DNA from 3 places in the Butyricicoccus pullicaecorum genome. Region 3 is predicted to be linked to each of the others. Evidence: predicted binding sites of a transcription regulator. Region 3 holds the regulator's gene; each other region holds the start of a gene.
The links. Region 3 encodes Rex, which represses fermentation and respiration genes when NADH is low (regulators of the CRP and FNR family bind a similar motif). Its sites were predicted from a motif close to ATTGTTAANNNNTTAACAAT; they were not measured.

Region 1 (3,280 bases), on a different contig from region 3:
TGAACCAGGCCAGATAACGACCGGGTTTGGCCTCAGGCGTGTGCGCATAGAAGCGGAACGAAATCAGGCTGGCCAGCGAAGCGATGGGCGTACCCAGACCACCGATGTTGACACCGAGCAGCAGTGCCTGCCAGTTTTCGGTGAAGCTGCGCAGCAGGACGGCAGCCGGGACGTTACTGATAATCTGGCTGGCAGCCAGGGATGCCAGCAGGGGAGAGCTGCTGACAATGTTCTGCAAGCTGGTGCGCACGCCGTCCAGCGAGCCGATGTTGCCCGCGAACAGGAAGAAGCACACGAAGGTCAGCAGCAGACCGTAATCGATGCGGCGGAAGATGTCGCGGTCGATCAGGAGCAGCGACAGGCAGACCAGTCCGAGCAGGGCAAGGTCGGGCAGGACATGAAAGACGGTGAGCAGACACAGGATGAACAGCACACCGAAGAAGGTCACGCGCTTGTCGTCGGTGATCTGCTTGGGTTCGGCAAAGCTGACTTGCAGGGTGCAGCTTTTGCGGCACAGAGCCAGTGCGGCGACACCGACCAGACTGACCAGTGCAAAGGGCAGAACCACGCCGAAGAACTGACCGGCAGACAGCTCATAGCTGGCATACAGGAACAGGTTTTGCGGGTTGCCGACCGGTGTGACCATACTGCCGAGGTTTGCCGCGACCGTTTGCAGGACGATGACCGGGATGAGCAGCGCGCGCTGACCGACCAGACCGAGTACCAGAATGGCGAAGGGGACGAAGGTGATGAGCGCGACGTCGTTTGTGATGGCCATGGAGGTAAAGAAGGGCAGAAGGGTCAGGAGCAGGACGATGGTGCGCAGCGCGTGCCGTCCGGCGAGCAGCTTTTGCGCGAGCAGGTCGAACACACCGTATTTCTGCATACCGGACACGACTGCCATCAGGCAGAACAGCAGGATGAGCACGCGGGTGTCTATGTAACCAAGATAAGCCGCGGAAGGCGGCGCAAAAAACATGGAGATGACCGCGCAGACCAAGGAGGCGGACAGAACCGGTTCTCCGTGGACGAATGCGCGCAGGGAATGATAGCGCATGGAGGCCTCCGAAAGATATGAAAAAGTGAGACAGACCGGCAGATTTTTGCGTACGCCGGGGAGAGAGACGATAAAAAGGCGCTCCCAGCGGAAGCGCCTTTTGAAAAATCGATTGTCGGGAGGAACTTACTTAGCGTCAACCTCAGCCATGTGCTCGATGAGCATCAGCAGCTTGTTGGAGTAGCCCCACTCGTTGTCGTACCAGGAAACAACCTTTACGAAGGTGTCGGTCAGCTGGATGCCAGCCTTAGCGTCGAAGATCGAGGTGCGGGGATCGCCCAGGAAGTCGGAAGAAACAACGTCCTCGTCGGTGTAACCCAGAACGCCCTTCAGACCGCCCTCAGACAGCGGCTTCTCAGAAGCAGCCTTCATAGCAGCGCAGATGTCCTCGTACTTAGCGGGCTTAGCCAGGTTGCAGGTCAGGTCAACAACAGATACGTCCAGGGTCGGAACGCGCATGGACATACCGGTCAGCTTGCCGTTCAGCTTCGGGTAAACCTTGCCAACAGCCTTAGCAGCACCAGTGGAAGACGGGATGATGTTGCCGGTAGCAGCACGGCCGCCGCGCCAGTCCTTCTTGGACGGGCCGTCAACAACCTTCTGGGTGCCGGTAGCAGAGTGAACGGTGGTCATCAGGCCCTCGGTGATGCCGAATGCCTCGTCCAGAACCTTAGCGATCGGAGCCAGGCAGTTGGTGGTGCAGGAAGCGTTGGAAACGAAGGTCATGTCCTTGGTGTAAGCGTCCTGGTTAACACCCATAACGAACATCGGGGTGTCGTCCTTGGAAGGAGCAGACATGATAACCTTCTTAGCACCGCCGTCGATGTGAGCCTGAGCCTTCTCCTTGGTCAGGAAAACGCCGGTGGACTCAACCACGTAGTCAGCGCCAACCTTGCCCCACGGAATGTTCTTGGGGTCCATCTCAGCGAAGAACTGAACCTTCTTGCCGTCAACGATGATAGCGTCGTCGGTGTACTCGATGGTGCCGTCGTAACGACCATGCATGGTGTCATACTTGAGCATGTATGCCATGTAGTCGGGGGTCATGAAGGGATCGTTAACTGCGACGAACTCGATGTTCGGGTTCTTCAGACCAGCGCGGAAAACCATACGACCGATGCGGCCAAAACCGTTGATACCTACTTTGATAGCCATTGCAATATTCCTCCTATTAACAATCCAAGTATTCAACATTGCCGAAATTATTATACAACACACCCCCGACTTTTCGCAATCCCTGTTATGTGAAAGATTTGTCAAATTTGGCCGCCAAATTCCAGGATATTCTTTGCAAACTACACAGCGCCCGTGTTATAATAGTATCAACGTAATCAATTTACCCAAATATTACGCAAAAATAGTGCATAAAATGCGCATATTCAAGTTGCACAAAAATGACCTTTTATTTTTGTGCGGTGCGCGGGATGCCAAAAATCTTGGAGGAAAACTGGATATGGATTTCAGAGATTTTCTGGATGGGCAGGAATGGTCTGTCCGGCAGATGCTCGACGCGCTCGATGCCTCCGACCGTGCGTTTGTCCGGGTGGACGATGCCGGGCGCATTATTGCGCAGACCGACCGGGCGGAAGATCTGCTGGGTCAGCCCGCGCTGCGGCCGATCTACGAGGTGCTCGGTGAGCTGGCTGCGCGCACGGTGCGTATCGCCATCGCGCGCGGGGAGACCATGCGCACGCGCGACGTGATCGACGGGCACACGGTGACCATTACCATCTGTCCGGGACCGGAAGGTCATCTCATATATATAGAACCCGAAACACAGACCGGTCCGCTGCTGCGCGACCAGCTGGTAGAACAGAGGCTGCGAGCGGCGCTGTCCGTTTTAGCACTGGACGAGCCGCGTGCACGGCAGAAGTCGGTGCTGCGCATGTGCCGTCTGCTGCATGAGATTGAGCAGCTCGACGGCAGAACCACGCTGCCGCGCACCATGCAGCGCTGTGAGATCGGTGCACTGTGCGCGGACACGGTACGCTTTGCCGCGCGCTGCACGACCATCCCGATCGAGCTGGAAGGCCGATATCTGACCGCAGTGTGCGAGATGGACGGCATCCGCATGGCGCTCTATCATCTATTAACCAATGCGATTTTGGCACCCGGTGTCAGTCAGATCACCGTGCGCTGGGGCGGTGCACCCGGACACGTCTGGTTTGAGGTGGCCGACGATGGTATGGTGCTGTCTGAGGAAGCGTTCCAGGCGCTGTGCAC
Region 2 (3,280 bases), on a different contig from region 3:
TACGAGGGTGGGCGCACCGACGAGATTGGGCAGCTGGGCGAGTCGCTCAACCTGCTGTCCGACCATCTGGAGGAATCCATCCGCGAGCTGCGCACGTCCAACCAGAAGCTGGCCGAGGAGATCAAGAAGAAGGAACAGGTCGACGAGATGCGCCGTGAGTTCATCATCAACGTTTCGCACGAGCTGAAAACACCCATCGCGCTCATTCAGGGCTACGCCGAGGGTCTGACAGCCGGAGTTGCCGAGTCGCCCGAAGACCGTGACTTCTATTGCACGACGATTGCCGAGGAAGCCGACCGCATGAACACCATGGTGAGCCAGCTGTTGAGCCTGTCGCGGCTGGAACTGGGACGCGAGAGCGTGCAGAGCGAGCCGGTCGACCTGGGTGAGTGCATGCGGCGTGCGGTGGACAAGACCGCGGTGCTGCGCACCGGACGCGACCTGACCGTGACCTGTACGGGCAGCGTGACGATTGAGAGCGACGCGCACCAGATCGACCAGATCATTATGAACTACATGACAAACGCCATTCGCTACACGCCGGACGGCGGACGCATTGCGCTGAGCGTGCAGCGCACCGCGCAGGGCGGCGCCAAAGTGATCGTGTTCAACGAGGGCGAGGGCGTGGCCGAGGAAGAGCTGCCCCGTCTGTGGGACAAGTTCTACCGAACGGACAAGGCGCGCTCGCGCGCATCGGGCGGAACGGGTGTCGGACTGTCCATCGTGCGCGCATCGGCTGCCCTTCTGGGCGGCACAACGGGAGCGGAAAACGTACCGGGCGGCATCCAGTTCTGGGTTGAACTTCCAGCATGTGTGCACGTACCCGCAAACCTGTCCGAGACATGACCGCCTTTTCATCAAGAATTACCCAAACCCCACAACTTGTTGCAAATTTGCAGCTATATGCAACGAGAACCTATAATTTTTACACAAAGAAATACGCGTTAAATTCTTGACAATCTTTTTCCCAGCAGTATAATGATTATAGATGTGCCAAAAACGCACGTTACCAAAACCATACCGCAAGACCCGTATCTTTTCGGTCTGCCCAGCGTTCTGCACGCGCCCAAACGTTCCGGGCGGCAGGCGTGCGGCACGCAGGTGTGGACTGTTACACAAATTTGAACAATTTATTTGGGAGGTTTCATAGCATGGATTTTAGGCTTACCAAAGAGCAGGAAATGATGCAGAAGCTCTGCCGCGAGTTCGCGGTTAACGAGATCGAGCCCCTCGCGGCTGAGATCGACGCAGAAGAGCGTTATCCCTGGGAGACCGTTCGCAAGCTGCAGAAGTACGGCCTGCTGGGCATTCAGTTCCCCAAGGAGCTGGGCGGCTCCGGCGGCGACAACATCTGCTACACCATCGCCATCGAGGAAGCATCCAAGTTCTGCGGCACGACCGGCTGTATCCTGTCGTCCCACGCAACCCTCTGCTGCTGGCCGATCTTCAAGTACGGCACCCCGGAGCAGAAGGAAAAGTGGCTCCGCCCGCTGATTTCCGGCCAGAAGGTTGGCGCATTCGGTCTGACCGAACCCAATGCCGGCACCGACTCCGCTGCTCAGCAGACCATCGCTGAGAAGCAGGAAGACGGCTCCTACATCATCAACGGCTCTAAGGTCTTCATCACCGGCGCAGGCTGCGCTGATACTTACGTCATCTTCGCTATGACCGATAAGTCCAAGGGCAACAAGGGCATTTCTGCCTTCATCGTAGACAAGGATGACCCGGGCTTCTCCATCGGCAAGATCGAGCATAAGATGGGTATCCGCGGCTCCCAGACCGGCGAGCTGATCTTCGAGGACATGCGTCTGTCTGCTGACCGTCTGCTGGGCAAGGAGAACGGCGGCTTCAAGATCGCTATGACCACCCTCGACGGCGGCCGTATCGGTATCGCTGCACAGGCACTGGGTATCGCTCAGGGCGCACTGGACAAGGCGATTGCATACATGAAGGAGCGCGTACAGTTCGGCAAGCCGATCGCTACCAAGCAGGGTCTGCAGTGGATGGTAGCCGACATGGCAACCGAAATCGAGGCAGCTCGTCTGCTGGTTCGCCGCGCTGCATTCAACAAGGATCATGACATCCCCTACACCAAGGAAGCCGCTATGGCAAAGCTGTATGCTGCAGAGGTTGCTATGAAGGTCACCACCCAGTGTGTTCAGATCTTCGGCGGCTACGGCTACACCCGTGAGTATCCGGTAGAGCGCATGATGCGTGATGCTAAGATCACCGAGATCTACGAGGGTACTTCTCAGGTACAGCGTATGGTCATTTCCGGCCAGGTTATCGGCAAGTAAGACTTAAGGAGGATTTACTGAATTATGAAAGCTATCGTTTGCGTAAAGCAGGTTCCTGATACCTCCGGTAAGGTTGCAGTTAATCCGGACGGCACCCTCAACCGCGCCTCCATGGCGACCATCATCAACCCGGATGACAAGAATGCAGTCGAGGCTGCACTGACCCTGAAGGACAACACCGGCTGCGAAGTTGTTGTTGTTACCATGGGTCCCCCTCCGGCAGAGGGCATGCTGCGTGAGCTGCTCGCAATGGGCGCAGACCGCGGTGTACTGGTATCCGGCCGTGAGTTCGGTGGTTCCGATACCTTTGCAACTTCCCAGATCCTGGCAGCTGCAATCAAGAAGATCGGCGTAGACGCTGAGGACGTTGTATTCTGCGGCCGTCAGGCAATCGACGGTGATACCGCACAGGTAGGTTCTCAGATCGCTGAGAAGCTGAACATCCCGCAGATCTCCTACGCAGCAGACGTTAAGATCGAGGGCAAGAAGGTAACCGTTAAGCGTATGCTGGAAGACGGCTACATGACCATCGAGACCCAGACTCCCTGCCTGCTGACCTGCATCAAGGAGCTCAACGAGCCCCGCTACATGTCTGTTGGCGGTATCTTCGACTGCTACCAGAAGCCGGTAGAAGTATACGACTACAACACCCTGAAGGATGATCCGCTGATCGAGGTAGACACCATCGGTCTGAAGGGCTCTCCGACCAACATCTTCAAGTCCTTCACGCCTCCGCAGAAGGGCCAGGGCCGCATGCTGGAAGGCGCAGACAAGAACACTGCTGCCGAGCTGGCTGCAGAGCTGCTGAAGAAGCACATCATCTGATTGAAAGGGGATACTTACAATGGCTGAATTTAACAATACCAATCTGGCTGATTTCTCCGGCGTATGGGTATTCTGCGAGCAGCGCCAGGGCGAGCTGCAGCCGACCGTGCTGGAGCTGATCTCCGAGGCACGCAAGCTGGCTGACGACATGGGCGTAG
Region 3 (3,280 bases):
GGTAAGCCAATATTGCGGCAGTGCAAGCCACTGGATCAGGCACAACACGCCAAGCGCCGCTACCTGCGCGATACGCCAACGACGCAGATAATAAAACGCTACACCCAGCAGCACAAACAGAAAACCGCCTTCTACATTCATCAGGTTTGGCACAAAAATCATCATGATCTGCACGCCGCGCTGTACCACAGGGAACATTCTATTTGTAATCTCGCCTGTTTGTGCATCAAACATTCCGGTCATTGCGATGTATGCGCCACACTGCACTGCAAAGGAAGCCACAAAATAGAATAAGCCAGCCAGCCCCATTCCAATTTTCCTGACCGCCCGTTCCTTCTGCCCTGCGCGTATCAGTTCAACAGATGTAACAGTCAGTACCACCAGGAACATTGTGCCGAACATGCCGTTTAGTATAATTATGCCGCTGGGCTGCGCAAATTTCTGACTGATCCAGTTGTTACACAGGTTCATAAGCACCCAGCCGATATACAAGCGCAGCATATAGTTTTTCCGGCTATGCGTATAGAAAATCCCCTCTGCACAGAAAACATAAAAAGCGGCGCAGCAAACCGGCCAATCAGATGAAACCAATCCGGAATACCCATGCCAGCCGGCAGATATGCCGCCAAATGGTCCATCGTCATCGTAATCAGCGCAAATAATTTGAGCTGGAAGCCATTGCATCCCCCAAATTGTCTTTTTCCCAGCGTCATTGTCTTCACGATAATCCTCCTTCGTATTATTGTACTGTTGTATTACATTATTAGTACAATAATCCATTTTTTCTTTTATGTCAAGGGCTTATTCTACTTTTTTTGGGGCATACTGAACTATGAGGTGAGAACACAATGAAACAGTATCAAAACCTGGGCGAAATGCTCACGACCGATCCAAAGATCTTTGAATATTACACCAGCCTGCCGGAATATATCCGAGGCATGATCGGACATCGCAGCGAAAATATCCATACCGAAGATCAATTGCGCGGCTATGCCGACAAACTGCTGCGTGGCGACAATTAAGGGCAAAAAAAAGAACGCCATTCAAACTGGCGTTCTTTTTCGTTTTTAAGATTGTGCTTCGCTCTGATTGACCTGGTAGCACAACGTCATTAAATTGTCTGAAAAATGCACGTTTTCAACCGGTACACCCAGATTTTCCAAGTGCAAATCTTCGCCTGTGAAATTCCACAGTCCGCGCACGCCATGCTCCACAAGCTCACGCGCAAGCGCGGGTGCGATCGCATGCGGTACGGTCAGAACCGCAATATCCGGCTTATGCTGATCGACATACGCATACAGTTCGGACACGTCACGCACGGTCACGCCGTTCATGCCGCTGCCGATGACCATACGGTCACTGTCAAACGCACACAGCAATTTAAATCCATTGCTCTCAAAGCTGAAATTCTTAATAAGCGCCCGACCCAAGTTGCCCACACCGATGAGTACCGCGGTGTGCGCGCGCTTGAGTCCCAGAATGTCCTCCAGCCCTTCGCACAGCTTTTCGATGCTGTATCCATAGCCCTGCTGGCCAAAACCACCGAAACAGTTAAAATCCTGACGGATCTGGGAGGCGGTCAGACCCAACATCTCCGCTAACTTACGCGAAGAAATGCGCGTCTCGCCCTTTGCCCGCAGAGAGGATAGGTGCCGGTAATACCGCGGCAAGCGCTGAATCACCGCGCGGGATACATTCTGTTTTTTCTCCATCCGGACAACCTCCTGTCAGGTTTATTTGATCATTTACAGCGACGCAATGGTCTCCAGCACATAGTCGGTGAACTGCTGTGCGGTCGCACCGGTGTCGCGGCCGGTGATCACATACTTCTTCTTCTCAAACATGCAGATATCCAGCGCACGATCGAGCTTCTTTGCCAGCTCGATTTCACCGATATGCTCGAGCAGCATGACCGATGCACGCAGAACCGAAGACGGATCGGCGTACTGTGCACGGCCTTCCTGTACCATACGCGGTGCAGAACCGTGGATTGCCTCAAACATTGCGTAGCGCTTACCGATATTTGCAGAACCTGCGGTGCCAACGCCGCCCTGGATCTCAGCCGCCTCGTCGGTGATGATATCACCGTACAGGTTGGGCAGAACGAATACCTTAAAGTCACGGCGACGCTTGTCGTCAATGAGCTTTGCGGTCATGATGTCAATGTACCAGTCGTCGAATACAACGTCCGGGTACTCAGCAGCGACCTTCTTGCAGGTATCCAGGAACTTGCCATCGGTGGTCTTGATGATATTTGCCTTGGTGACACAGGATACACGGTTCTTACCGGTCTTGTGTGCGTAGTCAAATGCCAGACGTGCGATACGCTCGCAGCCCTGCGAGGTAGCGACCGTAAAGTCGATGAACAGATCGTCGCCAACCTGTACGCCCTGCGAGCCGACTGCATAGCCGCCCTCGGTGTTCTCACGATAGAAGGTCCAGTCGATACCCAGCTCGGGCACCTTGACCGGGCGCACGTTTGCAAACAGGTCGAGTGCCTTGCGCATAGCAACGTTTGCCGACTCGACGTTCGGCCACGGATCGCCCTTACGCGGGGTCGTGGTGGGTCCCTTCAGGATAACATGGCAAGCCTTGAGCTCTTCCATGGTATCGGGCGGAATAGCGCAGCCCAGCTCAGCGCGGCGCTCGATGGTCAGGCCATCGATGACGCGGAACTCAACCTTGCCGGCCTTGACCTTATCTGCCAGCAGCGTCTCAAGGACGTGCTGACCCATACCGGTAATCATCGGGCCGATGCCGTCGCCGCCGCAAACGCCGATGATGATCTTATCGAGCTTGGAATAATCGATAAAATCGCCCTGATCCTTCATTGCCTGAATGCGAGCCAGCTGGCTCTCGATTACTTTTTCAAACTGCTCACGAGTCTTTTCGGGTAACATATCTGCAAATCCTCCTTAGTGCTGCTTCTTTGCGTAATTCAGAGTACCGCCTGCGAGCAGTGCGCCGCGTTGACGGTCGGAAACGTCACAATCTGCCTTGAAGGTACGGCCGCCGCAAACGACGGTAACCTGACCGCCTGCCGCGATCTCCTCACGGATGTTGGGCAGAGAGATGACATCTCCCAGATTGATCTTGTCGTAATCTGCCGGATCGGCAAAGGTCAGCGGGATGATACCCGAGTTGACCAGATTTGCCTTGTGGATACGTGCAAAGGACTTGGTCAGCACGGCACGCACGCCCAGATAGAGCGGAACGAGTGCAGCATGCTCACGGGACGAACCCTGACCATAGTTTGCACCGCCGACGATCACGCCGCCGC

Region 1: gap (type I glyceraldehyde-3-phosphate dehydrogenase) is a predicted target of Rex. The motif match lies at 2,299-2,318, and genes of this name have one in related genera.
Region 2: B5F17_RS04910 (acyl-CoA dehydrogenase) is a predicted target of Rex. The motif match lies at 941-960, and genes of this name have one in related genera.

The regions. Positions count from the first base shown of each region.
Region 1 is NZ_NFKK01000008.1:60,179-63,458, forward strand. Features, by position in the region: gene B5F17_RS08180 (SLC13 family permease) at 1-1,057, opposite strand, end outside; gene gap (type I glyceraldehyde-3-phosphate dehydrogenase) at 1,184-2,212, opposite strand; gene B5F17_RS08190 (ATP-binding protein) at 2,511-3,280, shown strand, end outside.
Region 2 is NZ_NFKK01000004.1:65,503-68,782, reverse strand. Features, by position in the region: gene B5F17_RS04915 (HAMP domain-containing sensor histidine kinase) at 1-846, shown strand, start outside; gene B5F17_RS04910 (acyl-CoA dehydrogenase) at 1,152-2,297, shown strand; gene acrB (acryloyl-CoA reductase electron transfer subunit gamma) at 2,322-3,122, shown strand; gene acrA (acryloyl-CoA reductase electron transfer subunit beta) at 3,142-3,280, shown strand, end outside.
Region 3 is NZ_NFKK01000012.1:84,424-87,703, reverse strand. Features, by position in the region: gene B5F17_RS10425 (hypothetical protein) at 1-780, opposite strand, end outside; gene B5F17_RS14870 (hypothetical protein) at 849-1,022, shown strand; gene B5F17_RS10415 (redox-sensing transcriptional repressor Rex) at 1,068-1,712, opposite strand; gene B5F17_RS10410 (isocitrate/isopropylmalate family dehydrogenase) at 1,746-2,900, opposite strand; gene B5F17_RS10405 (aconitate hydratase) at 2,916-3,280, opposite strand, start outside.